Regions from separate parts of the Dentiradicibacter hellwigii genome, predicted to be linked through region 2. Evidence: predicted binding sites of a transcription regulator. Region 2 holds the regulator's gene; each other region holds the start of a gene.
What was found. The regulator HrcA, encoded in region 2, represses chaperone genes, less so after heat shock. The targets are predictions, from matches to a motif close to TNTTAGCACTCNNNGNCNNNGAGTGCTAANA.
Positions count from the first base shown of each region.

Region 1: the regulator HrcA is predicted to act here: its motif matches at 1,027-1,057, upstream of groES (co-chaperone GroES).
Region 3: the regulator HrcA is predicted to act here: its motif matches at 2,197-2,227, upstream of rpoH (RNA polymerase sigma factor RpoH).

Region 1 covers NZ_JBEUWX010000002.1:1,274,234-1,284,406, forward strand. Annotated here, with positions in the region: gene groL (chaperonin GroEL) at 1-591, opposite strand, end outside; gene groES (co-chaperone GroES) at 652-942, opposite strand; gene ABCS64_RS08140 (phosphatase PAP2 family protein) at 1,088-1,828, shown strand; gene ABCS64_RS08145 (YybH family protein) at 1,821-2,438, shown strand; gene ABCS64_RS08150 (fatty acid desaturase) at 2,385-3,329, opposite strand; gene ABCS64_RS08155 (hypothetical protein) at 3,314-4,012, opposite strand; gene ABCS64_RS08160 (B12-binding domain-containing radical SAM protein) at 4,009-5,340, opposite strand; gene ABCS64_RS08165 (B12-binding domain-containing radical SAM protein) at 5,349-6,662, opposite strand; gene ABCS64_RS08170 (hypothetical protein) at 6,659-7,774, opposite strand; gene ABCS64_RS08175 (B12-binding domain-containing radical SAM protein) at 7,771-9,114, opposite strand; gene ABCS64_RS08180 (B12-binding domain-containing radical SAM protein) at 9,105-10,173, opposite strand, start outside.
Region 2 covers NZ_JBEUWX010000002.1:1,164,354-1,174,526, forward strand. Annotated here, with positions in the region: gene ABCS64_RS07640 (polysaccharide deacetylase family protein) at 1-806, opposite strand, end outside; gene ABCS64_RS07645 (amidase family protein) at 1,928-3,361, opposite strand; gene hrcA (heat-inducible transcriptional repressor HrcA) at 3,936-4,964, shown strand; gene hemH (ferrochelatase) at 4,984-6,039, shown strand; gene ABCS64_RS07660 (DMT family transporter) at 6,549-7,400, opposite strand; gene ABCS64_RS07665 (hypothetical protein) at 7,399-7,599, shown strand; gene ABCS64_RS07670 (serine/threonine protein kinase) at 7,806-9,155, opposite strand; gene ABCS64_RS07675 (T6SS effector amidase Tae4 family protein) at 9,203-9,694, opposite strand; gene ABCS64_RS07680 (Rap1a/Tai family immunity protein) at 9,691-10,083, opposite strand.
Region 3 covers NZ_JBEUWX010000003.1:76,139-86,311, forward strand. Annotated here, with positions in the region: gene ABCS64_RS11250 (multidrug effflux MFS transporter) at 1-1,131, shown strand, start outside; gene ABCS64_RS11255 (sll1863 family stress response protein) at 1,679-1,972, opposite strand; gene rpoH (RNA polymerase sigma factor RpoH) at 2,325-3,176, shown strand; gene gdhA (NADP-specific glutamate dehydrogenase) at 4,200-5,537, shown strand; gene ABCS64_RS11270 (hypothetical protein) at 5,575-6,129, shown strand; gene ABCS64_RS11275 (5-formyltetrahydrofolate cyclo-ligase) at 6,089-6,739, opposite strand; gene ABCS64_RS11280 (lytic transglycosylase domain-containing protein) at 6,939-8,873, shown strand; gene ABCS64_RS11285 (multifunctional CCA addition/repair protein) at 9,002-10,173, shown strand, end outside.

The DNA.
Region 1 (10,173 bases), 110 kb from region 2:
GCGGTCGAACTGCATGCCTTCAACAACATCCAGCTCGTTATTCAGCGACTTGCCATCTTCAACAGTAATCACACCTTCCTTGCCAACCTTGTCCATTGCATCGGCGATGATCTTGCCGACATCGGCATCCGAGTTGGCCGAAATCGAGCCAACCTGGGCGATTTCTTTGGAAGTCTTGCACGGTTTGGAAAGTTTTTTCAGCTCTTCGACGATCGTTGCGACCGCTTTATCGATACCGCGCTTAAGATCCATCGGATTCATACCGGCCGCCACGTATTTCATCCCTTCACGGACCACCGACTGCGCCAGCACCGTCGCCGTCGTCGTGCCGTCACCGGCAATATCGGAAGTCTTGGAGGCAACCTCCTTGACCATTTGCGCACCCATATTGGCGAACTTATCCTTTAGTTCAATTTCCTTGGCGACGGAAACGCCATCCTTGGTCACGGTTGGCGAGCCATACGAGCGTTCAAGAACGACATTGCGTCCTTTCGGCCCCAGCGTCACCTTGACGGCATCGGCCAGAATATTGACGCCTTCAACCATGCGGGAACGGGCGGAATCACCAAACTTAACGTCTTTTGCTGCCATGAAAAACTCCTTAAATCAAGTAATCAGTAGAGACTAAGGGACATCTAACCGGAGAAGGACTCAGGCTTCGACAACGCCCATAATGTCTTCTTCACGCATAACGAGCAGTTCTTCGCCATCAACTTTGACGGTTTGACCGGCATATTTACCAAACAGCACACGGTCGCCTACCTTGACGTCCAACGCCACGGGTTTGCCGTTTTCATCGCGCTTACCAGGGCCGACAGCCAGAATCTGGCCCTGATCCGGCTTCTCGGCGGCATTGTCGGGGATTACGATGCCGGAAGCGGTCTTGCGTTCTTCCTCCAGACGCTTAACGATCACGCGATCATGCAAAGGACGAATCTTCATACTCTTGTCTCCTATGTTTTAACACTATGTAAAGACTGACTTTTTCGGCGCCCATAAAGTCGCCGAAAGGATACATGCATGCGTTGTTAGCACTCAACGCTGCCGAGTGCTAATAGTAAGGGCAGGAGTTGATTTTTTCAAGTGAATGCCTGATCTTATTGATATGCATGCCGCCCCTCCTCCCGCAAACCAGGGCTCCCCAGCCCCACTCTGCGGAAAAAATGAAACGAGCCCGGTATCCGAGATTTCTCTTCCGTTTCTTTTCAACGTATCTTCTCGGCCACTTTCCAGAACACGCACCATCGTTTTTTTCATCTTGGGCAGTCGTATCGGTCTGGCGTTTTTTTGTATTTATCCATTCACAAACTGGCTGGCCGGATATCGTGACTACCAACACGAGCTCTTTTTTGCATGGGAACTTAACATACCTTTTATGCCAGAATTTATCTGGCTCTACCTCTCGATGTACGTCCTGTTCTTGCTCCCCCCATTTTTCCTGCCACCTAAGGCCATGGAGCGTTTGGCAAGGGCACTCATTTGGGCAACATGCATTGCTGGATTTATTTTTCTGGCTTTCCCTGCCCGTTTGGGCTTTCCGCGCATCGTGCCGTCGGATCCTCTTTATCGCCCAATTTTTGAGGCGCTGTTTTCCATCGACCGCCCCTACAACCTCGTTCCTTCTCTGCATGTAGTCTATTCCGCAGCCATTATCCTTGCCATTGCCTCGCAACAAATCGGTCGGTCGATATGTATCTTGCTTTTTTGCTGGCTCATCGCGATCATGGCTTCTACGCTTTTTATTCACCAGCACCATTTTCTTGATGTATTGTCCGGACTGGCATTAGCGCTGTTGATGCATTGTCACGTAAAGGAAAGAAATGTCTAAAAACAATATCGTTGGAAAGTTACTGCTTGGCCTGATCTTCATTTTTTCGGCTTACACTGCCTATGCTACAGAGGCAACGGATGAAGAGATTCACCATGAGCTGAGGCAAACGCTCAAGGTTGTCGAATCGGCCATTAACTCGGGAAACTACGACGAAATGTTGCCTGTATTGAGCGAACATATTCGGGCGACCCCCATCAATCAGGAGTTTCTGAGTAGCCGGCCCGACGTTTCCCGCTATTTCACCAAATGGTTCGGCGAGAAGGGATATCTCTCGAAACTGGAAATCCGTTTTACAGCAGACGCACTAACCGAGCTTTCCGCTGATAAATCGTGGGGGCTTGTCGTTGGCAGCGGCGTCGAGAAATATATTCTCCGCGACGGTCGTCCTTACGAGATGCACACACGCTGGACAGCCACAATGGCTAAAGAAGACGATGGTCGCTGGAGAGTCCGCGGTATCCACATTGGTACGAATTTTCTGGACAACCCGATTCTGGGCGAAGCCGAACGGGCGCTTGGGAAGGCCGCGTTATGCGGTCTCGCCGGCGGTCTGCTAATGGGCGCCATCATTGGCTGGTTGATCGGCCGCCGGAAAAAGAAAATCTAGGTCAGCAGGTGCGCCCATAGGCGGTGCCGGGCGCACGCCCTTCCATAGACTCAGATAAATGCGCCAAAACGAAGGCTGTAGCGCAGCGGGATCAACGAATTTCGGCAGATCGAACCAAGGCGCCTCAGGATGCTGATGGTGCGCCTGATGGTAATGGTAGTTCAGCGCGATCCAGCGAAATGGCGGCAACACCTTAAGATTCCATGCGCCGTTACGAATATCGCGAGCACTCCAAGCGTGATCAACATACTGAAGCGCAGACCAGTGCAAAGCAAACGCCCAGTAACAAGCAATAACACTTGCCATTTTGAGATCCAGGCAATAGATCATTCCGGCCTGATACATAAAGGCCAACGCAATTTCCACCCATACCCGCAAAGGCGGCAGTTTTGCCAGATCGGCGACATAAGGCCCAAAGCCAAGCGCGGGTGACAGGCGCTCAGTAAAAAAGCGCGAACGGTAAAGGCTAGGCGCCAGCAGATAAACCAGATTGCCGAAGACGACCGACCACCAGTACAGCCCGAACAAATTACCCAGATACAGCCAGAGATTGCGCACCCGTTTCGACTGACCGGGAAGATAGTAGTCATACAGATCGAAATCCGTGCGATTTCGGCAGTGATGCCCTTCATGCGCCACACGCTGCATGGAAAAAGAGGTAGGAAACGCCCAACCGGCGACAAGGCCAAGCAGCTCGTTCCAGCGCCGATTCCGGCTAGCCACGCCGTGGACGGCCTCATGCATAATGGCAAACGGCGTATTGGCAACAAGACTAAATACCCAAACGGCTAACAGCGCATAACCTACTGAAAGGTGACTGGCTGCCCACTGGCAAAGCCACAGCGCCGCGAGCGAAAGCGCCAGAATAGCGGTATTTAAGAGACCGGCCATGATGAATCTTCTTTCTCCGGGTTATTTTTGTTGACTGGACGGATACCGGCATGCCCATAACGGCGCATTGAATGCCGGATAAAGCCGAGTACGGGAATAGCGATACACAACACGAGACTGGCGGCGATATACATAAAGCCCAACATCGCAGCCGGAACTCCGAAATGATGAACGAACCACTCCAGCATCCCGATCGATAAGCCATAAACGGCGCCAAACCCGCCAAAAAACCAAGGGGCATAATCAAAAGCGATGGCCTCCTCGCCCCGCCCCGCAGCCCAAGGCTCGTTGTACACCTTGAGCATCCCAATACGCAGGGCTTTAACCTCGTACAGCAGGTTCCAGAAGCCGAGCACAGAACAGAGAACCAGTGCATAACGCAGCGCGTCGGCAAAGCCATCCACCGGTCGTCCATGCACAAGCCAGGCGATCATCGCCGTAGCGCTGCCGAAAACAAAACCATGATGAGGTCGAAAACGCCCCAGTTTCCAGCGGACATCAAATTCCCACACCTGACACACGTTGGTACCAACGGCCGGCACGATGTATGCCCACAAGATAGGCGTCAGCCACGCTGCCAGCGTCTGCTGCAAATTATCGTACTCATGCCACCATAAATACCATGATGCAGGCGTCAAAATAAGCGGCGCAATATATTGATAAAGCCGAATTGCAGAAATCATCGCAGTCCGAATTTCATACCGTGCTTCTTATACACTTCCTTGCGGAACAATAACGAGTAACGCCAATACGATAAAACCCTTCCCAAAGAGCGGAAACTGGTTTGCCAGTCCGAAAATCGCCAGACCATACCCCCCAGGCTGTTATAACGCGTGCGCGCAGCGTGACAAGCCTTCGTGAGTTCATCGGGCGACATGCGCGCCGGGCGAAAGGCCGCATGGTTGAATCGGTATTCTGGATGTAACCACCACCGGCCGTCATAGAGCAGCCGGTTTTCCTGCGCCAGCTTGCGATAAAGCGGCGTCCCCGGATAGGGCATCAAAATATTATAAGCAGCGAAGGTAAATTTATTGTGTAGCGCAAAGTCCACCGTTGCGCGGATACTGGCGGGCGTATCGTGGTCGTAGCCCAGCGTAAATGCCGCCCATGTTTGCATGCCGTGGTCGCGCAAAACGGCAATCTCCTGCGCGTAATGCGAAAACCCCCGGATATTCGGCGACTTGCGTGCATCCCGCAAACTTCCAGGGCTAATCGACTCAAAGCCCATGACATGCCCCCAGCAACCGCTTCGTTCCATGAGCCGCATCAACTCCCGATCCTGCGTCACATCGAGGCTGGCTTGGCTGATCCAATGCACGCACAGCGGGATGAGCGCATGGCACAGCTCTTTAAGCGCCATACGATCCGAGGCAATGTTGTCATCGACAAAAAAAATGAAATGGCGCGGCTGGCTCTCGATCTCAGCCACAACTTCATCAATCCGGCGCAGGTAGTGCTTTTTGCCGAAATACTGACTCACTGCACAAAAGCTGCACGCAAAGCGGCATCCGCGCGAGAACTGCATCAAGGTAATCGGCAGATAGCCTTTGCCGGCGTACAGATCGCGCCGCGGACGAACATTGCCGGATTGTGCAATGCCGGGCGCACCGTCGTAGCGCCGCCGCAACCGCTGGGTGCGGGCATCGGCAAGCACCTGTAGCCAACCCGTTTCGGCATCACCGACAAAAATACTATCGGCGTGCATGGCTGCCTCTTCCGGCAAAAGCGCAACATGCATTCCGCCCAGAATAACCGGCACACCCCGCAACCGGAATTCTGCGGCAATCTCGTATGCCCGCCGTGCGGTATAGGTTTCGACAGTGATGGCGACAAGATCGGTTGGCTCATCGTAAGGAATCGCCTCCATCCGGTCATCGTACAGAACAACCTCGATATCCGGCGGCGTCAGGCCAGCGAGCACGCCCAGCATCAGAGGCTCCATACGCCCTTCGTCGACATACAGGCTATGCTCGCGGCGGCCGATCGTCGGCTTGATCAGGGTAACTTTCACACGTTTTCCTAGGTGCCAAGCACACGTCCCTGCTTGCGATAAATTTCGCGGCGGGAAATAAGGTTAGCGATAGCCGTGATTGCCGTACAAAAGCCGGAAAATGGCATATCGCCGCCCAATACACGCCGGGCGATGGACGACCAGGCGTAAAAACGGCGCTTAGCCTCAAAACACTCCTGCGCCAGCATTTCGGGCGACATAGCACGTGGGATGAAAATCGGGTCGCCGTACCGATATTTGGGATCGAGCCACCACTGCGGCGATAACAGCCGCTTCTCTTGTGCGAGACGCTGGTAAAGTCCGGAACCTGGCGTTGGCGTCAGCGGGTTGAAATTGGCGATTTCCAGCCGCGCCTCCAGGGCAAAATCCAGACTACGGCGAATGGTTTCCGGCGTATCGCGGTCATAACCGAAAACGAATGTTCCATAGATGCCGATGCCGCGCCGGTGCAATGCGCGCACGACGTCGAGGTAATGGCCGGACACCTGATTCCAGCGCTTTTTCATCTGGGCAAGATTTTCCGGCTCCAGACTCTCAAAGCCGATGAGCGCATAGCGGCAACCGGCCTCAGCCAAGCCGTCGAGTAGCTTTGGATCACGTGCGACATCGATACTGATCTGGCATGACCAACGCAATCCGAGCGGACGAATGGCTGCCAGCAGCGCTGTCAGATTTTCCCGGTTGCTGAATAGATTGTCGTCGACGAAAAACAACAGGCGGTTACGGCCAACGGTTTCCCTGATTGCTTCTAGTTCACGCTGAACGTCCACAGCCGGCCGCACCCGCACCCGATGGCCATAAAAACCATGAATCGAACAAAAGTCGCAGGCAAACCGGCAACCGCGTCCGTACTGGACCAAATCGACGGGCGCATAAGACTTTCCAGCAAAAATGGAGCGATCGATACGCAATTGCGTCATCGGCGCATCGTTATCGCCCCGATAAATCCGATGCAGACACCCGGCTTCAGCATCGGCAAGCAGGCGCTCCCATGCGCCCTCGGCATCGCCGATGATGATCGCATCGGCATGCGCCAACGCTTCCTGCGGTAAAAAAGTCGGGTGATATCCACCCATGACCAGCCGCATACCTTGCCGTCGAAAATGCGCCGCAAGTTCATAAGCACGGCGGGCGGTAAAGGTTTCAACGCTCATGGCGACGAGATCGGCATCCAGTTTCTCCGGCACGGCCTCGACCCTATCGTCGTAAAAAAGAATTTCGTGCCCGCTTGCCCGCGCCGCCAGAATACCCATGACCAGCGGCGGCATGGCATCGCCGGAACGGTAATCGCCCATATTCGGGCGGATGAGCGCAATCCTCATAACACGGCCACCTCCGGTTGGGCAGGGCGGCCATCGGGCAGCGTAATGCAAGCGCAATGCTGCACGACATCGTCAAAAGCAACGGTGTAGATCCACGTCCGGTAGGCGGTCGGCCGAAAGCGCTTGAGCACCGGGTCGAGCCAGCGATGGCCGGCATGCAGGCCCAGACTCATCACTGCCGTTGGGCAAAGTGCGAGCGCGTCTTCAATCAGCATTGGAAACTCGTCTTCACACGTTTCTGACACGGCAAGAAAGGCAAGAAATGTCTGGTCGAGCGCTTTCCCAGGCGGCGGCAGGACGATTCTTTTTGCCAGGCGGGCGTAACCATTGTAGAGCGGCAGCAATGCATTCAGCGGCAGCCGGTAGGCGCAGGCCATCGCCTGTTTATAGGCCTGCTGATTCCAAAGCGCCATCACGGCCGACGGGCCAGCGTTGCCATCGATACAATAAAAAACCGCACCTGTCGCCTCTGCCCGCACGGGATCGATCACCGGCGAAAATTGGTAACGACCTGCCTGTTGGTTATGGAAGCGGCAAAGATTTTCCAGTTCGCCAGGCATCGCCCGCCGCCATGCCCCATGCCGGCGACCGCGCGCTTTGGGGAGCGCCAGCGTAACCAGCTCGTTCAGCGGACGATAGCGCGGCAGGCCGCGCAGACCGGCCTCCAGCAATCGACGCGCCGTCCGGTTTTCCGACGCAATTGCGGTATACCAAAGAGCGGCCTTGCACTCTGCCGTAAAATGCGGAATCGACGCATAGCCAATTTTGAGGAGCCGCAAGCGATGTCGATAGCGCGGGTTTATCCGCAAACCGCCCAGATAGCCCACCTGGGTCTGCACGCCGTTCCAGTGCAGCGGCTGTTCGGTACAAACGTACATTCCTACCGCCTCGCCGGCCTCTCCTATACCGGTACGCCTTGCGTCTTTCTTTTCACCCACATCTTCCGCAGCATGTCCCAGCACTACCCATTCGCGCCCGAAATGGCCGGCGCCTGCAAAGAAAGACGGCTCTCGCGTCATTGCCATGCTGACCCACCCAGGCATCGGGTTGCTGCGCAACAATGCACGCAGCGTAGCGTCGTCATCAGGCGTGGCAAGGCGTAGGTGAATCATGGCGCGTCCAAGACAAATTCGCTTTCATCACCCAGCGGATAGCCGTTGCGCAGAGAAATTTCGTTCCGGTGCAACGCGTTGATCGGAAAAAAATGGCGAAACATGAATCCATCGCCCCGATTACCCAAACTGCGCCGAAGGATGCTGGACCAGGCATAAAAGCGGCGGCGTGCCTCGACACACCCCTGCGTGACGGCTTCCGGTGACAATTGCCTGGGCACGAAAGGAAGCTCGTTGTAACGGTAGCGCAAATCCAGCCACCAGGCATCGAAGCGTAGGCGACCCTCATCCTGCAAACGCCGATAAAGCGGCGTACCGGGAAACGGCGTCAGATGATTAAATGCCGCAAGGTACATTTTCTGCGCCTGAGCAAAGTCAACCGCTTCGGCAAAAGCATCTGCCGTATCGTGCTCATAGCCAAAAATGAACGTCCCATATACGCCAATGCCATGCTGACGCAAATTCGCCAGCGCCCCCGCATAACCGCTGCGCATGGTGTTGAAACGTTTGCGCATCAGCAGCAGATTAGCCTCATTGAGCGACTCAAAGCCAATGAGGACGCCACGGCACCCGCTACGCGCGAGTTGCCGCACAAACGATTCATCGTGCGCTGCATGAATGCTCATCTGCGTAATCCAGCGCAGGGACAGGCGCGCAAGCGCCGAAAGCAATTCGCGCCTGTCGTCGATCTGTCCGGCAAAATTGTCATCAACGAAGAAAAACAGTTTTCTGCTGGCGCGCAAACCTTCCAGCTCACGAATGACATCGCCCACCGGACGAACACGATAACTGCGCTGGAAAAAGGTCTGGATGGCACAAAACTCGCACGGAAAACGGCACCCCCGCCCTGTCTCCACCAGACCAATCGGCAAATAGCGCTTATTCCGGAAAATGCCGCGATCTACCGAAATGGCGGACAAATCAAGGCGCGTCCCGCCGTCGTAACGAGCTTTCAGCGTTCCATGCGCCAGGTCATCCATGACTTCAGGCCATACGGCCTCAGCTTCGCCAGTCACCACGGCATCGGCGAAACACGAGGCTTCCTCCGGCATCAGCGTAGGGTGGAACCCCCCAAGAATGACCGGGACGCCGTGTTGCCGAAAGCGCTGGGCGATCTGATACGCCCGCCGGGCAGTATACGTTTCAACAGGGATGGCGACAGCATCGGTCGGTTCGTCAAAAGGGATGGTTTCGAGTCGGTCATCGTGAAAACGCAGCTCAATATGACGGCCTGTCAGCCCCGCAAGCACGGCGATCGGCAGGGGCTCCATCTGCCAGGAGCGGATGTAAGACTCGCCAACGCGATGACCGATGGCCGGCTGCACTAAGGTCAACCGCATACGGTTCTCTGAGTGCGCGCTGAAGACTTTGGCGGTTGAAACACCACGCTGCTCACCGCCTTCTTATCTGTGGATAGCGAAGGCAGGGGCTGCATCGGCCAGTCGCACGTGTAGAAACGATGCAAATTGTGCGCATAAAATCGGTAGCCGAAATTGGCAGTCAGTGCCAGTGGCCGGAAGTTGCGCGCCCGCCACAGACGTCTGGCAATTGCCGACCAGCGATAAGTTGCTTTCCAGGCGCGTTCGTGGCCTTCCGCAAGTTCGCGCACTGACATGTTGTACGGCTGAAAAACGACATGTTGCCCATCATAGAGGTCCCAATCCCGGCTAAGGATTCGACCGCTGGCGTCCAAACGACGGTATAACGGCGTCCCCGGAAACGGCGTGAGGACGGCAAAGCGCGGCAGGTCAACGCCGGCGTCGATCGCAAACTCCACCGTCGCGTCGAAAACATCGGGCGTATCATGCTCCAGACCAAAAACAAAACACCCCTGGACTGCGATGCCGAGCCGATGCAAGTCAGCGATGAAATCCTTGAAATGTACCGCACCGTTGAAACGCTTTCCGGCATCTCCAAGGCTTTCCGGTGTGACGGTCTCCAGGCCGAGCAGCAGTCCGCGGCAACCGCTGCGCGCCACCAGCTCCAGCAGTTCGGCATCTAGCGCCAGCAGAACGGTCGACAAGCCAAACCATTGCACATTCAATGGGATCAGCCGCGTAAATAGCTCCCTGGCGTAATTGCGGTCAGAAATCAGATTGAGATCGACAAAGAGAATCCGTTTCTGCCCAACGCGACGAATGTCTTCAATGACCCAATCGACGGGTTTTTGATATTGCTGGCGCCCCCAGGCGGTGGGCGCGACACAAAACTCGCAGGCATGCGCACACGACCGCGTCGCTTCGAAAACAGCCTGTGTCAAAAATTGACGTGAATCAAACAGATCCCGACGTGCATGCGGCACATCCAGGCGATTTAAGGAAAAATCAGGCGCCTGGCGATATACCGGTTGCAGGTGGTCGGCCGCCCAGTCACGCAGCAATGCGGGCCAACTGTCTTCG
Region 2 (10,173 bases):
CTGCTGATGTGCTCGATCAGGCGTTCCTGCGCGAGCAAGACCTGCGGCCGGCCGGAAACATCGGGATGCACAGTCATTGTGAATACGGCGTAGTCATGCTCACGGTAAACCCAGTCGAACTGGTCGCGCCACATCTGCTCAATGTCGCGCGGGTTGACGAAGCCGTGGCTGTTCGGCGATTTTTTGATGAACATCATCGGCGGCAGATCGTCGAGATACCAGTTGGCGGGGATTTCCACCAGCGGCGTTTCTTTACCGCGCACCAGAGGTTTCATCCAGTGGCTCGGATGCTTGGAGTAATCGATCTTCGTCCAGCTATCGCCCACGCGCACGTAGTACGGATGGAAATCATTGTGCATCAGCGAATGGTCGTATTTGATGCCGCGTTCGAGCAGCAGCTCGTTGGTCACCGGGCTGAACTCCCACCACGGCGCCACATAGCCGGTCGGCCGCTTGCCGCTGACCTGGGTCACCAGGTCGATGCAATGGTCGAGAATGGCCGTTTCCTGCTCGCGCGTCATGGCAATCGGGTTTTCGTGGCTGTAGCCATGAACGCCGATTTCGTGACCGCACCGCGCCACTTCCTGCATCTGCTCTGGGAAGGTTTCCAGCGAGTGACCGGGAACAAACCAGGTGGTTTTCAGATTGTATTTTTCAAACAGTTTGAGCAGCCGCGGTGCGCCGACTTCGCCGGCAAACATGCCGCGCGAGATATCGTCCGGACTATCCTCGCCGCCATAGGAACCCAGCCAGCCGGCGACCGCATCCACATCCACGCCATAAGCCACCAGAATCTTTTTTGCCATGACTTTCTCCTGTTATCCGCAGTCGGCGCCGGGCGCGCACCGAACCGCGCCGGTTGAAAAAACATACAAAGACACAAGGAAACAGCAGATACAACGCCGAAAAACCCAGCCCATCACAGACAGGCACGCCATCACGCCCACCTGTAATCCAGTGTAGTCCAGATTTCTGGGGGGAAATAGCCAAAGGCTGCTGAAAACTACCCATTTTGCAGCACAGAATCCATCACACAGAGCACTGGCTGATAGGCGCCGCCAGAGCCGGCGTATTTAGGGCATCTCCCCGACAGGGGAAGAATTGGAAAAACGTGAGAGCGGAAGCACAGGCGCATCTCCCAAAAGAGGTGGCCTGAAGCCCACGTATTTAGGGCATCTCTGAGGGGGGTGCTCTGAAGCCCTTGTAAACAAGGCGTCTCCAGATATCCTGCCCGCAAGCCCCTTATTTATAAGGGTTTCAGAGGCACCTGCCCGGAAACGCCCTATTCACGCGGGGTTTAGAAGTGTGCCCCGAAAGCCTCATAGCGGCTCGACTTTGCCAAAAGACAAGGCGGCGAGCCGCAGACAGTACGTTTAGTACGGCAAGGCGAAGCCAAGGCAGTATTTTGGCAAAGGAAGCCGCTATTTCAGAGGGACGCGGGGCGGCTTGGCGGAAGCAAGGGCTTGATTGTTTGAGCGCAGCGAGTTATCAAGCCCGCCGACAAGCAACCCGCGGCAAGGGGTTTTCTGCGCCTCGGGGTCGCTTTTCTTTGCTGACTTTCTTTGGCGAGGCAAAGAAAGTCAGCGGGGCGCGCTGCCGCTCAGCGCAAAGGCATCAAGAAAAGCCTTGCGGGCGGAGTCAGCACCTACAGTCAAACAATTCTTTCAATCCTTGTTTTTAGGTTCTGCCGAGAGACTGCCCGCTAGCCCGCGTATTTAGGGCATCTCCAAGAGGGATGCTCTGTAGCCCTTGTAAACAGGGCATCTCCGGGGGGTATGCCCTGGAACCCTTATAAATAGGGCGCTTCAGAGGCGCCTGCCCGGAAACGCCCTATCCATAAGGATTTCAGACGGGGGTTCCGGGAAACGCCCAATCCAAGCGGGCTTCGGGGCGCCTCCTTTTGGCAATGCGGCAGGCGCCGACGCCCCTACCGTTTTTCGTTCAAAGGCTGATCGCCGGTCAGCCAGCGCGCCATCGCCTGCCCTGCGCCCAGCACCGCTTCGTCACGGCCGCTTTCCGCACTGACCAGCAGCGCGGCGGGCAGTCCGTTGTCGTTGATGCCTGTCGGGAAAGTCAGCCCGGGCAGGTCGAGAAAACTGCAGGCCATGGTGTTGCGCAGCATCCGGCGGTTGGCTTTGACAAAAAACGCTTCGTCTTCTTCCAGTCGGCGCAAGGGCGGCGCATCGATCGCCGTCGTCGGCATCAGCAGCAGCGCGCCTTGCAGTTCTTCGGCCAGCATCCGTTGCAGGCGCATCCGCCAGTCCAGTAAGCGGGAAAGGTTTTGCAGGGGATAGGCGGCATTGGCCTGCAAGCGCTTCGCCACCTGCGCATCCATCAGGTGCGCCCGCGTCAGCGCCTCCTGATGGAGGTGCCATGCCTCAATGCCGACCAGCGTGCCATATTCACTAAACAGCGAGGCCACCCTGTCGAGCGCATGCAGCGGCTTGCGGATGATTTCCGCCCCCGCCTGCTTCAGGCGTACCAGACTATGTTCAAACGCGCGCTGAATCTGCGGCTCGACGTCCTCGGTCCATACCCCGTCCGGTACGACCGCCCTGATGATCGCCGCGCCGCTGGCATTGTCTGCCGGCGCCGGCGCCGCATCGGCATCTACCGCCAACAGCCGCATCAGCAGGCAGATGTCCTCGACGGTATGGGCCAACGGGCCGACGCTGTCCAGCGTTGGCGCCAGCGCCCAGACGCCGATGCACGATACCCGCGCCGACGAAGGCTTGAAGCCGGCCAAGCCATTGAGCGCGGCGGGAATGCGCACCGAGCCGGACGTATCCGACCCCATGGCCACGGGCACGATACCGCGCGCCACCGACAACGCCGCCCCAGCCGAGGAACCGCCCGGGGCAAGCGCTTCTCCCTGCGACCAGGCGTTGACCGGCGTGCCGAAATTCGGATTTACCCCTAGCCCGGAAAAGGCGAATTCGGTCATATTGGTTCGCCCGAAAGCGATCATGCCCGCCGCCTTGAGCTGCGCCACACACAGGGCGTCGCGCAGCTTCGGCGCATCGTCCCGGGTCGTCAGGCTGGCGACGCCTGTGATTTCACCTGCCTGGTCGAAGAGATCCTTCCACGAAACGGCAATGCCGTCGAACGCGCCCAGCGCCTGCCCGGCCTGCCGCCGCTGTGTTGCCTGCGCGGCAGCCTGTTGGATGCGCGTGGCATCGAGCGTACAGAAGATGTGCGCGCAGTCGGCATCCTGCGCGCGCTGTAGCGCACGCTCGATGAGCGTATCCGGCGTCATTTCGCCGCGGTCAAAGGCATCGCTCAGGCCGGCCAGCGTCGGCAGGGCGGATAAGGCAGAACGATTGGGCAGATTCATGGCGCGCTCCCGATCAAACAAGGTCATAAAATCATCATAACGCATCCGGCAAGACTTGCAGACAGCGCGGCAGGGACGGGGGCGACGGCTTGGCGCGCCTTGGGCGATGGCAATGAACCTTGGGGAAACCGGCATCAGCAACACAATTGGTCTGCCGGATAGCGTCCTCACGAGGGCGTCGATGAGGAAATTTTCTCGAAACCTTCCGTCCGGACATCGTTGCGCTCGCACGGCATAAACAACTGATCCGATAATTTAAGCCACAGGATGGACGAACAGGCGGCCTGACACGGGGAATGACACGGAGCCTGGCGCCCCGCACGCGCCAGTCACCCTTTCCGGGCAAGCTAGCTGCAGGGCCATGCATTGGCTGCCCCATATCAAGCGCCGCGCCGTACTTGCCGCATCCGCGCATCACGCATTCCTGCTCGAATCCGCACATCGCGTCGAAGGCCACGTGCCACACTTGCCGCACTTCCCGCATCCGCGCGTCACGCATCCTGGGCTTGGCGGCAGGTGCCATGATCTTTGCCATTGCACTTCCCGTATCCGCCGGTAGCGCATCTTCCGCCCTACCCCGTCTTTTTGTAGAATCGCCGCCATGCTCGACAAACGCGCCCGCACCCTGCTCAAGACCCTGATTGAACGCTATATTGCCGACGGTCAGCCGGTCGGCTCGCGCCTGTTGTCGAAGTATTCCGGACTCGATCTATCCGCCGCAACGGTGCGCAATGTCATGGCCGATCTCGAAGAACTCGGCTTCATCACCAGCCCCCATACTTCCGCCGGACGGGTGCCGACGCCGCGCGGTTACCGCTTTTTTGTCGATCGCCTGCTGACCACGCAACCGCTGGAAACGGAGAAAATCCACGCCATCGAAGACCAGTTGCAGCCTTCGCAGCCACAGCGCCTCATCAGCAACGCTTCTCTGCTTGTTTCCGAACTGACGCATTTCGCCGGCATCGTCCTGACGCCGCGGCGCACGTCACTGAAAATCCGGCATATCGAATTTGTCAGTCTGTCAGAAAAGCGCATCCTGCTGATCCTCGTCACAACCGATGGCGACGTGCAAAACCGCATTCTGTTCACCGAACGCTCTTATTCGCCGGCTGAACTCGTCACGGCCACCAATTATCTGAACCAGTATTTCGCCGGCCATGAGTTCGAGCACATCCGCGACCGCGTTAAGGAGGACCTGATCCGGCTGCGCAGCGATCTACAGGATTTGATGGCCGCCGCCCTCACCGCCGGTGACGAGGCGCTGCACCGTTCCGACCCGCTTTATGTCATTTCCGGCGAACGCAATCTGCTCGACGTTGCGGAGCTCTCTTCAAACATGAAGCGCCTGCGCGAACTGTTCGACCTGTTTGAACAGCGTGCCGCACTCATGCAATTGCTCGACGTTTCGCTGCGCGCCGACGGCATCCAGATTTTCATCGGCGGGGAATCCGGCCTTTCGCCGCTTGACGAATGCAGCGTCGTCACCGCGCCCTACGAAGTGGGCGGCCAGGTCGTCGGCTCGGTCGGCGTCATCGGCCCGACGCGGATGGCTTACGAGCACGTCATCCCCATCGTCGACATCACGGCCAAACTGCTCTCCTCGGCACTGACCCATCAGATCGCTTCCTGACGGCGCCCGACGATTGCCCATGCCCCGCTTTTCTTCCCGCGCCGAATCCGGTCTGCACGAATCCCGCCCGCACGCCGCCAGCCTTGCCAGCACGGCCGTTCTGCTGGTCAACCTCGGCACGCCGGAAGCGCCGGATACGGCCTCGGTGCGCCGTTACCTCAGGGAATTTCTCTCCGATCCGCACGTCGTCATCCTGCCCCGCCTGCTCTGGCTGCCGCTGCTGCACGGCATCGTGCTCAATGTCCGCCCCAAACATTCGGCGGCAAGGTATCAAAAAATCTGGACGCCGGAAGGCTCGCCGCTGAAAATTCACACCGAAAAACAGGCCAAGCTCCTGCGCGGGTTTCTTGGTGCGGACAAACACCCGATGCACGTCGCCTATGCCATGCGTTACGGCCGCCCCGCGCTGGACGACGTGCTGGCGCGCCTGCATCGCCAGGGCATGCGGCGCATCCTACTGCTGCCGCTCTATCCGCAACATGCCACGAGCACGATGGCGACCGTGTTTGACGCCGCCGAAGCCTGGGCAGCGCGCGTAAAAAACCCGCCGAAACTCCTAAAACTCCGCCTCCGCGCCGACGATCCGCGCTACATTGCAGCGCTCGCCGCCAGCGTCCGTGAACACTGGATGCGCGAAGGGCAGCCCGACCCGGCTTATCGCCTGGTCATGAGCTTTCACGGCGTACCGCGCCGAACCATCGAACGCGGCGACCCCTATTACGACGAATGTCTGAAAACAGCCGCACTGCTCGCACACGAACTCGGGCTGTCGGCAGAACACTACCGGATCGCTTTCCAGTCCTATCCGGGCTATTGCAGATGGCTCAGCCCCAGAACGGACGAGACGCTGGCGGAACTGGGCGCAGCGCACACGCAGCGGGTGGATGTCATCTGCCCCGGCTTCGTCAGCGACTGCCTGGAAACGCTGGAAGAAATCGCCATCGAAGGCAAAAAGACTTTCCTTGCAGCGGGCGGCGGCGAATTCCACTACATCCCCTGCCTCAACGAACGCGACGACTGGATTCATACGCTCGCCCGCCGCGTCATCGCACATACTCGGCAAACGCCGGATTAAAACGGGCACCCCCTCTGAAGCCCGCGTGGATAGGGCATCTCCAAGGGGAATGCCCTGAAGCCCTTGTAAACAGGGCACTTCCGGGCAGCCTATCCGCCAGCCTTTTATTTATAAGGGTTTCAGAGGTACCCGCCCGCAAACGCCCTATCCACGGGGGTTCCAAGCATGCCTTTTCGCGCATAAGGCAAGCACGGAGTGCCCTAAAACCCCTTAGGCGCAGCCGCAGGCGCGGGGAAGCTTGGCGGAAACAAGGGCTTGATTGTCTGAGCGCAGCGAGTTATCAAGCCCGCCGACAAGCGGCCCGCGACAAGGAGTTTTCTGCGCCTGGGGTCGCCTTTCTTTGCTGACTTTCTTTGGCGAGGCAAAGAAAGTCAGCGGGGTGCGCTGCCGCTCAGCGCAACGGCATCAAGAGAAGTTTCATAGTGGGAAGGTCAGCGCGCAGGCTGTGGCGATCCTTGTTTGCAAGGCGAGGCCAACGCAGCAACGCCGTATGTTGGCAAAGGAAGCCACTATCGCCTTTGCCCGTACCACACGCATACGGCAGTAGCGGTCATCGTCAGCAACATGCCGCAGGCCGTTATCGACGACGGGCTTTCCCCCAGGATCACAATGGCAAACAGCACGCCCAGTACTGGCTCTAGGGCAATCAGTATGCCGGATACGCTGGCAGGAATCGACCGCAACCCTTTATTCCATAAAAGAATCGCCAGCCAGCTACAGGCAATGGCGAGATAGAACAGGGCGAAGACGCCGCCGGGATTGGGCGTGATATGCCAGTTTTGCGTCAGCAGAAAAGTAAAGGGCAGACAGAACAGCGCCCCCAGTACCAGGGTCGTCACGGTATAGGTTCTGGCGGAAATGCTTTGCATGATATCCCGCCCCAGATACAGGCAGAAGACAAAACTAATCCCCGCGCCGAGAGACAGCAGGCTGCCAAACAGACTGACCTCACCGCTGCGTTCACCGCCCAGAACGATCAGCCCAATGCCGGCAAAGGCTGCCACAGCGCTCAGCCAGTTCAGCAGATGCGTGCGTTGTTTGAAAAAGAGATATCCGATCAGCGTCGACAGCACCGGCTCGGCGCCGATGATTGTCGCCGCGCTGGCGGCCGAAGTGTGGTTCAGGCCGATGAACTGCAAGAGGTACACCAACGGAAAATTCATGAACGCCAGCAGCCACAGACGCCTGCGTAAATGCACGGGAACGGCGCGATAAGATTCGACAAAGGCGGGCGCAACGATCAACGCTGCAATCACCAGACGAAACTGCACCGTCAGTACGGGGTCGGCGACGGTATAGGAATATTTGCCCGCGACAAAGGAACTGCCCCAGATCACAATGGCAAGCAGGGAATACATCATGGCGGCGGAAAAATCTTTCTTGCTTCCTGTTTTTATCGTTGATGAACAGGCCGGGGCTTTCCCGGCGTGTTCCGATGCGTTCTTCTCCGGCGGCATTGACTCATCCGGCCGAATTCATCGCATTGTATCTGCCCTGTACGGTCTTTCAGTCGGCAACCCGCCGCTTTGCCATGATTGCCATCAAAATGTGTCCGATTGATGGCACATCAATCTTACCGACGATGGCCGGATAACAACCCGGCATCCCCGGTATGGACAGCAGGCTAATGCGAAAGGATGTGAAAAGTATGCCGTGAAAGACATGGGCTGCTGCGCCAAACACCGGCTGCCCGCTATTTTGCCATCACGGCCACAAGCGCCATCGGCTGCCGGCATGGGCGGCAAGGCTGGCAAGCGCACGCGCCGCTAGAGCGGCGCCAGTTCGAGATCAACGCAAAGATTCTGCTTGCCCTTGACGGCGGGCTGTCCATATTGGGCAAGCGCCGTATTGGCCGTGCGCAGGCGATCAAGCACCTTGGCAATGAGCACATCGCGGAAGCGCGCCAGCACCTCTTCGGAACTCAGCTCAAGCGCCGCGCTGTTGATTTCCAGAAACAGCGTCGGCGCCAGTGTCGTCACCGTCGCCCAGCGCGTGCTGTCGCGCGGGTGCAAAAATGCCATTTCGCCGATCACCTCGCCCGCGCCCGCCTGACAGATTACTTTGCCCTCGATGGAAATTTCCACCTGTCCATCAATGATGATGCCGAACAGACGGCTTTGCTCTCCTTCGTGGATCAGCGTCACCCTCTCAGCCAGGTCGCGCCAGACGCTGATACGCAGCACTTCCCAAATCTCGATATCCTCAAATTCGGTGAAAAAGGCCAGCCGGCGCAGCTGTCCGAAGCGGGAGAGATCGAGCTCGGTATCGTTCTCATCGAAAATCTTGTAACGCACTGCCGACAGATCTTTGGCAAATTCGGCGCCGTTGCGGTAACGATTGTAGAGATCCTTTTCCAGCGCCTTGCGCAGGATCGGGTCGAGTTTTTCCGGCAGATTGGGGTTGAGCGCACAGACGGAAGGCGGATCCGTATTGACGATCTTATAAACCAGCGCGCCAGCATTGTTTGCACGAAACGGCAGGCGGCCAGTCAGCAACTGAAAAAGCACGACGCCCAGCGAATAGAGGTCCGTCTTCTGGTTGAGCGGGTAATTCTTGATCTGCTCCGGCGACATGTAAGACGGCGATCCAACCCCCATGACGAAGGTCGAATCCTTGTTGCGATCCTTGTTCAAATTAAGCGCCAGGCCAAAATCGGTAATCTTGGGATTGCCATCCTGATCGATCAGGATATTGGCCGGTTTGATGTCGCGGTGCACAACGCCCTGCCGGAATGCATGATCCAGCGCCAGACAGCATTTAAAGATGATTTCTATGGCGCGATGCATCGGCAGGAGCTGATTGATGGCGCAAAAGCGCTCGACCGATTCGCCATAGACCGGCTCCATGACCAGATAGGCGTAATCCTCCTCAATATGCGCGTCGTAGATTTTGACGATATTCGGATGATTGAGCCGGCGTCCGATCGAGTTTTCCGTCTGAAACAGCTTGCGCAGACGGCGCGATACCGCCTCATTGTCGCCCTCGAAACGGATCAGCTTGATCGCCACCTCGCGCTCCAGTTTCGGGTCACGCGCGAGGTATACAACCGCCGTCGCCCCCTTGCCCAGGCGACGAATGATTTCGTATTTGCCGATTTTTTCCACGTCTCTATCCATTACCACATCAAACATCTATGTTATAAATATCCTATAGAAACTCCAAATCAGTCTAACGACCAGAACCATATTTCACTTGAATTAGGAAAGCATACTGAATTACATATGTATGTCTTATTCAAAGGTTCTATCAAATCAATATGCCCACCTCTGTACCCCTCGATTTTCCAGAAAAAAATTATTCCTCTTTTCCCTTCCAGTTTGGCTGCTGCCTCCGATGCATTCTTAAATATCTTAGGCTTACCAAGAAGATGCGATTTAGAAAGTTGGTCAGCGAGAAGTTTTGCCCCTGGCTCTAAGAATTTCCCTTTATATTGACCAGCTTTAATTCTCAGGCGCCCGTGAACAGGCATGCCAGATTTAATCAATGCCAGACTCATTCGGGTTGCACATGTATTTTCATAACTTGCATTTTGTTTAACTAGTGCGGCCTGATCATACCCAATTTCCTCATAAAGATTCTCTCCTGAAACAAAATTTGAGCTGAATTTCGCAGATGAATAATGATGCTTCTTTACAACAGAGTATAGTGGTTTCATTGATAATCTCTTTTACAAGAAAGTCGTTTTTTTAAAATATCTGTAATCACAAGAGAGGCTCTTTTCTTCATCTGCTTTCCATCAAGTTTTTTAAAACTTGAGTAGATTATTTCATCCAAGGAAATTGTTTTTATATGATAATAATCACACCAAACTGTCCCTTCTGTGGCATCAAGGACGCCAAGCAAATACATTTCTGCATAGCGCCTTTCTGTAAGATTCTGACTCATATAGGCAGAGAAGAAATCTTGTGCCAATAGATTATTATTTGAAATAATTAACGACTGAGAATCAGGAATCGGCGATGCTAGTTTAGTCACTTGCGCATCAGCATTGACAAACAAGCTAATACCCAGCAAAAAAATTATAGAATGCGCTAATTTAAACATAAAAATTTCCTCTCTAAACGATACGATAGTGTTGGATAGTTTTGACTAACCGTCATATTACCTAGGCCGTCAAAGAAATGCCACAAATGC
Region 3 (10,173 bases), on a different contig from region 2:
GCGATGGACACCTACCTGCCTTCGCTGCACAGCATCGGCGAATCGCTGCACGCCACGCCGCTGGAAGTCCAGCAAACATTGACGGCGTATCTGTTCATGTTTTCTCTGATGTCGCTCTGGCACGGCGCGATTTCCGATGCGCTAGGGCGCCGCCGCGTTATCCTCGTTTCGCTTTCCATCTTCATGCTTGCCTGCGCCGCCAGCATATTTGCCACGCGCATCGAACATCTGTGGCTGCTGCGCGCCATTCAGGGCATGTCTGCCGGCGCCGGCGTCATCCTCAGCCGCGCCATTGTGCGCGATCTGTTCAACGGTCCGGCGGCGCAGCGCATGATGTCGCACATGACCATGATGTTCGCCATCGCGCCAGCTGCCGCGCCGGTCATTGGCGGCCACCTGCAAACCGCTTTCGGCTGGCGCTCGGTCTTCGCCTTCATGATGCTGCTGGCCGCCGCGCTGATCTTCGCCTGCTGGCGCCACCTGCCGGAAACGTTGCCCGTTGAACAGCGGCAGAGCCTGCGCCCCGGCTATCTGCTGCGCGCCTACTGGCGCATCATGACCTCGCCCGTATTCCTGGCCGCCAGTCTGGGGCTGGGCTGCATTTTTTCCGGCTTTTTCGTCTACATCATGTCGGCGCCGGAATTTCTGGTGCGCCATCTTGGCATTCCGGCCACCGCCTTTCTTTGGCTGTTCGGTCCGGCCATGGCTGGCATGCTGAGCGGGGCGTGGCTTTCCGGCAAGGCCGCCGGACGGATCTCGCTCCGACGCACCATCGCGTATGGCTATCTGCTGGTCGGACTGGCCGCGCTCATCAACCTTGGCATCAACTTCATCTGGCCGCCTTCGCTGCCGCTAAGCATCCTACCCATCCCTATCTATACACTGGGCATGGCGCTGATCATGCCCAGCCTGACCTTGCTGGCGCTCGACCATTTTCCACAGCAGCGCGGCACGGCGGCTTCATGCCAGAATTTCATCCAGTCGCTGGTCAGCAGCTTCATCGCCGGCGTCATTGCACCAATCGCCTGGCAATCGACGCTCGGCCTGGCCCTCGCCATGGGCGCCTGCGCCGGACTGGCCGCGCTGGCGACTGCCGGCTATTTCATCATGGCGCGCCATCACCCCGCATAACCCCGCTACTCTATATACCCCCATCTCCCCGCTGATCTTCGCCGGATTGATCCTGAACACCGGCTCGCACGGCGACCTTCAAGGCAAGAAAGTACTGCAACAAAGGCAAGCGTAATCGCTCCGACTCTGGCGCGCATAGGCTAGCGATGCCTGTGATTGCGCAGCGCCTACGAATGGCACGGAACGGAACGATACGCATCGAAAAGGCGGCTTCCCCAGATTTCGGGCGCCATATCGCCAAGACGTGTCGCTTTTTACACGGATTCGGCATACCCCGTGCGGGACGATCGCGCAGTCATTGCGCCAAGGTCACCACCGAATGCCTCGGCACGTACCGACCAACCGTAAAATTATCCTGCCCGACGGCGCCCATCAGACATGATGTCGATCCGGCAAACAGTTTTAAGGCGCAATGTTGCGGAATTTCTTGACGCCCTCGCGCAAGGCAGCGCGTCCTCAGATCACGTCCTCACGTAAATGAATAGTAGCGAAACGCTTTTTGCGCCTCGGACTTCGCATGGTCAGGCCATACCCCCGCGCTAGACGCCTAAAAGAAACGTTCCTGCGCCGAAGCCAAGGTTTGCGCAAGAATTTCCCACGCCGTATCCACGCTGGATTTCAGAATTTTCGCTTCATCGCCACTGTCATGGCAGGCCTGAAACTTTTCCAGGGCACAATGCAAAGCATTGCAGCGATGCCGCAACACATTGATATGGTGCGTGTATTCAGCGTAGGCGGCGGCATCAATTCGGTCTTCCCGAGTAATTAACCGTTCGATTTCAAGATTCGCCTCATTGAGCCGGACGTGCATCCCCCGCACGAACGCTTCTTTTGTGACCATATCTGTCTCCTTGCTTGCCTTCTTCGGCTTTTACCTATTTTCTTTATAGCTCATGACGAAAGAGGAATGTTGAAGCGTGCTGGAAAAGCAGCTTCGTACTCGTCGAAAACATCGCACAGCCCATTGATCTACAAGGTGAATTTCATAATTCTTCTTAGGGTTTCTCTATGCCTTCGGGGATTTCTGGCACCTGATTACATATTGCTACACGGAACTTTCATTTGATTTAGCACTCTCATGCGTAGAGTGCTAAACTTCATCGCGTCCTCAATGAACGTGCGCGCATTTAAATGTGCGCGACGCATTGCTTATGAAGCTGTAGTTATTGTTCTTCAAGGAGATAGCAAACTTTATGACACAAACTCTGGCGCTTCCGGTGATCGCTTCGACAGGCAGCATCGACGCCTACATTCAGTCGACCAAACAGTTCCCGATCCTGACGGAAGAGGAAGAATTCAGCTTGGCCACCCGTTTTCATGAGGAAAACGATCTGGAAGCGGCGCGTCAACTGGTGCTTTCTCACCTGCGGCTGGTAGTTTCGATCGCACGCGGCTATTTGGGCTATGGCTTGCCGCACGCCGACCTGATTCAGGAAGGCAATATCGGCCTGATGAAGGCAGTCAAGCGTTTCGACCCGCGGCAGGGCGTGCGGCTGGTATCGTTTGCCATTCACTGGATTAAGGCCGAGATTCACGAGTATGTGCTGCGTAACTGGCGTCTGGTCAAGGTTGCCACGACCAAGGCGCAACGCAAACTGTTTTTCAACCTGCGCAGTCTCAAATCGGGCAGCGAAGCCCTAAGCCCGGCGCAGATTGCCGACATTTCGCAACAATTGAACGTCAAACCGGAAGAAGTCGCTGAAATGGAAACGCGGCTGAGCGGCCGCGATTTGGCACTCGATGCCGGCAATGATGAAGACGACGCTGTCGCCCCCATCGCTTATCTTGAAGACAGCCGTCACGAGCCCATGCGCGTGCTCGAACGCCAGGCAGCTGATCACTTGCAGGGCGAAGGCTTGCAGGCGGCCCTGGGCATACTCGATGAACGTAGCCGGCGGATCGTCGAGGCGCGCTGGCTGGCGGACGACCCCGCGACCCTCCATGAACTGGCTGCTCAATTTGGCGTGTCGGCAGAGCGTATCCGCCAGATCGAAAGCAAGGCCATGCAGAAAATGCGTGAGCATCTGACGCCGCTGGCGGCCTAACATCAATCACCTTATTCTCCGCCCATCTTCCCGCCGGTTTGCCATGCATGGCAGGGCCGGCATTTCACCCAGACGCTCATTTAACTACGCCGGATGACTACCTCCGGCGAGTTATTTTTTACGTTCTCCGGCGACACAAATATCCGCCAATTTTGTAACGGCTCTCCACATCCCTGGCGTACAGATCGTCAAATCACCCGCATCGGTATCAGCCTCACCTCACCGGCGCATACAGCCCTGATGAGGCCAACGAAGACAAATTCGTCCATCGTTCTTACCACGGACAACAGGGCCTGACAGTCTCTGCGGATCATTGTCGATACGCGTATCCCAAAGAGGCACAACAATTTTGGAACAATGTATTGGGCCATTTGCGATGTATCGGGCCATTTGCGCCATCAACCGGATGCCTGCTCAGCCCGTCGGCACGGCCACCGCCAATACGCTCTCACGACGCACTCGTCGTCTTCTAGCGGTCAGATTTCGGCAGAATTTCCACCTTGCCAGTGTCTGCTGTGCGCGATCATGCGCGAAAGCACGCGGCGGCATACCAACGAAGGCGCAATTTGATTCGTGTTTGTCAGCACAATGTTCTATACAAACACCATCTAATTCAGGCATAATCCGTCGCCGTTGTGGCATAGCGCCATTCGACTTTAGACCATGCAGAATCCCGACGCAGAAACGGCAGGAATCGACACCGCAGAGCATTTTGGCGCGAACCCGTTCCAGGTTCGCGCCATCAGCGTCTTATCCACACGTTTTCCGTTCTTTTTGCTGTGCTTCCCCCAACGCCGGTCACACCGGATGCTGCCTATCCCTGCAATCGCAGTCTGCCGGCCCGACGCGTGGATCGAATGCATTCTGCCCGTCCCGCCGCCGCGGGATGCATAGCAAACGAGATCCCCGAGACTGCCGGCATGCTTCATACGTCATGGTCATCGCGCGTCAACGCGTACTGATTTTGTCGGCAACCCTCCCAGCCTCATCCATTTTTACAACCTCAGCCATAGGAGCATTGAAATGAGCGGTTTTGACACTTTATTCCAGAAAATCAAGCAGCGTGACCCGCATCAGACGGTCTTTCACCAAGCGGTCGAAGAAGTTTTCGGCAGCCTTGCCCCGTTTATCGCCAAGAACCCCAAGTACACCAAAGATAAATTGTTGGAGCGCCTCGTCGAACCGGAGCGTGTCATTTCCTTTCGCGTCGCCTGGACGGATGATCAGGGAGAGGTACAGGTCAATCGCGGCTACCGCATCCAGATGAACTCCGCCATCGGCCCTTACAAAGGCGGCCTGCGCTTCCACCCGACCGTCAATCTCGATGTGCTCAAATTCCTGGCCTTCGAGCAAACGTTCAAGAACGCGCTGACCACACTGCCGATGGGCGGCGGCAAGGGCGGTTCCGACTTCGACCCCAAAGGCAAAAGCGACGCCGAAGTGATGCGCTTCTGCCAGGCGTTCATGACTGAGCTGTACCGCCATATCGGCGCCGATCTCGACGTGCCGGCCGGGGACATTGGCGTCGGCGCTCGTGAAGTCGGCTATCTATATGGCCAATACAAGCGCATCGCCAACGAATTCACCTCCGTGCTCACCGGCAAGGGCTTGACCTACGGCGGCAGCCTGGTTCGCACGCAGGCAACGGGTTACGGCGTCGTCTACTTTACCGAAAGCATGCTGAAAACCCGCAACGATTCGATCGCCAACAAAAAGGTCCTCGTCTCCGGCTCCGGTAACGTGGCGCAATATGCGGCGGGAAAAGCGCTTCAGAAAGGCGCGAAAGTCCTGACGGTATCCGACTCCAACGGCTTCGTTCTCTTTGGCGACCAAGGCATGAGCGAAGCGCAGTTTGCCGCGCTGCTGGAGCTGAAGAACGAACGCCGCGAGCGCCTCTCCGTCTATGCCAAGGAACAGGGCATCCAATACTTCGACGGGAAAAAGCCCTGGGGCATCCCCTGCGACATTGCCCTGCCCTGCGCGACGCAGAATGAGCTCGACGAAGAGGACGCCAAAACCCTGCTCGCCAACGGCTGCACCTGCGTGGCGGAAGGCGCGAATATGCCTTCGACCATGGGCGCAATCAATGCCTTCATCGGCGCCAAGATTCTGTACGCGCCGGGCAAGGCCAGCAATGCGGGCGGCGTGGCGACATCCGGCCTTGAAATGAGCCAGAACGCCATGCGTCTGTCCTGGGCGAGCGAGGAAGTCGACAAGCGCCTGTTCGAGATCATGGGCAATATTCACGAGAACTGTGTGAGCAACGGCGCCGATAACGGCTACATCAACTACGTCAATGGCGCCAACATCACCGGCTTCAAAAAAGTCGCCGATGCCATGCTGGCGCAGGGTGTGGTCTGACCCGCCGTTCAAGCATCCAGCGCCAACGCCCCGCGCCATGCGCCGGGGCGTTTTTACATGGCGGTTTAACTTTACGAAGCAACCGCTATTTTTCTGGTTTATGTTTTTTGATGCCCTGAACCCCACGTATTTAAAGGGCTTCAGGGTATTTTATGTTTTCTTAACTGTTCTTTCGGAATTCAGAGGAAACGCCGCAAGCTTAGCTACATCCACTACGTCAATGGCGCCAACATCACCGGCTTCAAAAAAGTCGCCGACGCCATGCTGGCGCAGGGTGTGGTCTGACCTGCCGTTCAAGCATCCAGCGCCAACGCCCCGCGCCATGCGCCGGGGCGTTTTTACATGGCGGTTTAACTTTACAAGGCAACCGCTATTTTTCTGGTTTATGTTTTTTGATGCCCTGAACCCCGCGTATTTAAAGGGCTTCCGGGCATTTTATGTTTTCTGTCTTATTTTTACGGAATTCAGAGGAAACGCCGCAAGCTTAAATAGCGGCGCAACTTTGCTCAAAGACAAGGCGCAGCCAACGCCGTATTTTTACAGGGAAACCGCTATTTCAGAGGGGGCGGCCAATGCACGCCGACTTCCGTAACCACGGCGTCGAGCGGCACGTCGTGCGCCTGCGGGTAAGTCGTCTCAACGCGCGCCAGCGCGTAGCCCACGCCGATCGCCAGCGGCCGCTCCGACGATTGCGCCAAAGCGGCCAGCGTGCGGTCGAAAAAACCGCCGCCGTAGCCGATCCGGTAGCCTTGCGCATCAAAGGCATTGACGGGAATCAGCAAAGCCTCCGGCACGGCGGCTTCCCCGCAAACCGGCGTAGGAATGCCGTAACGATCCGTAGTCATGACGCTTTGCGGCGTCCAGGCGCGAAAAGAGAGCGGCCGTGCCGGCGCCTCCGCAATCGGCAGCAGCGCCATGAACCCGGGCACTCCCGCGGTCGACCAAGCCGCCATCAGCGGCCGCAAATCCGGCTCGTTGCGGATCGGCCAGCAAAAGGCCACGCGCTGTGCGGCCAGGCGCGGAAAAGCCGCCTGCACATGGCGGCAAATCGCTTCGGAATACTGCGCACACTGCGCCTGCGACAAGGCCTCGCGCGCAGCCAGCGCCTGTAAACGCAATTGCCGCCGCCGATCTTTTATCTTTGCCCCCGTGGCGCCGGAATCGATCCCGGGCGCACCCTGCGGCGTGAAGCACTCATCCATGTGGTATGCTCAAAACGCTGTGTTATCCGGAAACGGAAACGTACCAAACGTACCGAAGTCACCGTCTGGCGGCCCGGATCCCGTTCTCTGCGTAATGCGGCTGTTTCATCGCCTTGCCGTTTTTCCTGACGTTTGCCGAGGCGATTTAAACTTCACCCTCTCTTTGTCTTGCCTGATGCACTTGCCTGTCCAGCCTACCATGAAATCACTGCCTGCTCTCGTTTTTGCCTGTGTCTGCCTGTTTTCGCCTTTTTCCGCGATAGCCGACGTTGCCCCCGAAATCTTGCTGGCTGCACGCGATGCCGCCAAAGCGGGCGATCAGGATGCGCTTGAGCGCCTTGCGCCCGGATTTCAGGGGGACGAACTCTCCGTCTATCTCGACTACTGGCGCTTTCAGCCCGGGCTGAAAGACGTCGATCCGGCGCAAATACGCGACTTTCTGCAACGCAACAACGGCAGCTACATTGCCGACAAACTGCGTGGCGACTGGCTGCGCGCGATGGGCAAGGAAGCGCGATGGGAGGTGTTTGACGCCGACTATCCGGGCTTGCAACAAACGGACCAGGAAATCACCTGCTACGCGCTGCAACGGCGGCTGGCGCGGAGCGAGGTCGCGGCGCTCGATGAAGCGATGCCTTTGTGGCTCAAGCTCGTCGATACGCCGGATGCCTGCTATCCCGTACTAGAGGCGCTGATCATCAATAAGCGCGTGCAGATCGACGATGTCTGGGCGCGCATCCGCCGTCAGTTTGAAACCAACCGGCTGAGCGGCGCGCGCTACACCATGAACTATCTGCCCGAAAGCCAGATGCCGGACGCCAAAACGATGCAGGCATTTAACAAATCGCCCGTGAAGTGGCTCGTCAAGTTGCCTGCCAGCACACTCTCCGAGCGGAGATATCAGGAGCTGGCGGCGCTGGCCGTCGGCCGCATCGCGCGCACAGACCCGGCCGCGGCGGCAACGCAGATGGAACGCATCGAAGCGAAACTGCCCGCCGAAGCAAGAAGCTGGGCATGGGGGCAGATCGGCTGGAAAGCGGCGCAGCAGCATCTGCCGGAAGCCGTATTGTGGTTCCGCCAGACAGGCCAGGCTGCACTTTCCGACGAAGTGAGCCAGTGGAAAGCCCGCGCTGCCCTGCGTGCGCAGGACTGGGAAAGCGTGCGTACCGCGATCGAAGCGCTGCCGCCCGAACTGGCGGCGCAACCGACCTGGATCTACTGGCTTGGCCGCGCCTATACGGCGACGGGTAAGGCCGAAACCGCCCAAGGGCTGTACGCCATGATTTCCGGACAACCCAACTTCTACGGCAATCTGGCGGACGAAGCGCTCGGCCGCCGCATTGATATGCCGCCCAGGGCAACGCCGGTCACAAATGAAGAGATCGACCGGGTGGCCGGGATATCCGGCCTCCGCCGCGGGCTGGCGCTACTGCGCGCCGGTCTGCGCCTAGAAGGCGTGCGCGAATTCAACTGGGGCCTGCGCGGGCTGGACGATCGCGGCCTGCTGGCTGCCGCAGAACTGGCGCGGCGAACCCAGGTATTCGACCGGGCGATTGCCGCCGCCGACCGGACAAAAGGAGAACACGACTACGCGCTGCGCTACCTTGCGCCTTTCCTCGAACAGGTCCGCCCCGCCGCCCAGGAGCAGATGCTCGACGATGCCTGGGTATATGGACTGATGCGTCAGGAAAGCCGCTTCGTCACTGACGCGCGCTCTTCGGCCGGCGCCTCCGGACTGATGCAGTTGATGCCGGCGACAGCGCGTTGGGTGGCGAAAAAAATCGGGCTGACCGACTACAGCCCCGACATGGTGACCGATACCAACACCAACCTGCTGCTCGGCACCAGCTATATGCGCATGGTGCTTGAAGATCTCGACAATCATCCGGTGCTCGCTTCCGCCGCCTATAACGCCGGGCCGCGGCGGGCGCGCCGCTGGCGTGCCGCAGCTCCGCTGGAAGGCGCGATTTACGCCGAAACCATTCCCTTCAGCGAAACCCGCGACTACGTCAAAAAGGTCATGAGCAATACGGCGTATTACGCCTTGCTGTTTGGTCAGAGCGCGCAAACGCTGACGCAACGGCTGGGCACCGTCGGTCCGCGTACCGATCCGGTCAATCCCGACCTGCCCTAGGCACGCGGGCTCAGCCACCTATGTTCATTCACCCAACCCGCCCATCTCCCCGATCCGCGCCGGCGCACAGCGCGGCGGCACTGGCCCAAGCCGTATTCGCCGGATAGTCGCGAGCGTCGGGACGAATCATGCAAATCTATCTGGTTGGCGGTGCCGTCCGCGATGAACTGCTCGGCCTGCCGGTCAAAGACCGCGACTACGTCGTCGTCGGCGCAACGCCGGAAATCATGCGGGCGCAGGGCTACCAGCCGGTCGGCCGCGATTTTCCCGTTTTCCTGCATCCCCAAACGCACGAAGAATACGCGCTGGCGCGCACCGAGCGAAAAAGCGGGCGCGGTTACACGGGATTTGTCTTTCACACCTCGCCCGACGTTCGCCTGGAAGACGACCTGGCACGCCGCGACCTGACGATCAACGCCATTGCCAGAACGCTCGACGGCACGATTGACGGCGTACTGATCGACCCCTTCGGCGGCGTAGCGGATTTGCGCGCCCGTATCCTGCGTCATGTCAGTCCGGCGTTCGCCGAAGATCCGGTGCGCATCTTACGGCTGGCGCGTTTTGCCGCCCGTTTCGCCGACTTCACGATTGCGCCTGAAACCTTGGCGCTGGCGCGCCGCATGGTCGATGAAGGGGAGGTCGATCACCTCGTTCCCGAGCGCGTCTGGCAAGAGCTGGCGCGCGGCCTGATGGAAGCCAAGCCCTCGCGCATGATCTGCGTATTGCGTGAATGCGGGGCGCTGGCCAGACTGCTGCCCGAAGTCGACCGGCTATTCGGCGTGCCGCAGCGCGCCGACTATCACCCGGAAGTCGATACCGGCATCCACGTCGCCCTGGCGCTCGATTACGCGGCCGCCAGAGGCTACGCTTTGCCGGTGCGCTTTGCCGTCTTGCTGCATGACTTGGGCAAAGGAACAACGCCCGCAGCCGATCTGCCGCGCCATCCCGGACACGAAGGGCGCAGCGCCCGCCTTGCCGAAACGCTTTGCGCCCGCCTCAAGGCGCCGGCCGAGTCACGCGATCTGGCGCTGCTGGTCGCCCGCTACCACGGCGACATCCGGCGCGGCAGGCAGCTTCGTCCCGCCACGGTACTTAAACTGCTGCAAAGCTGCGATGCCTTGCGCCGCCCGCAGCGTTTTACGCAGATCCTGCAAGCCTGCGATTGCGATTTCCACGGCCGTCTCGGCTGGGAAGACAAAACGATTCCCGACGCGGATTACTTTCCGCGTGCGCTGGCCGCCGCCTTGTCCGTCGATGCGGCGGGCATCGCCCGTGCTTGCACCGACCCGCGCAAAATCCC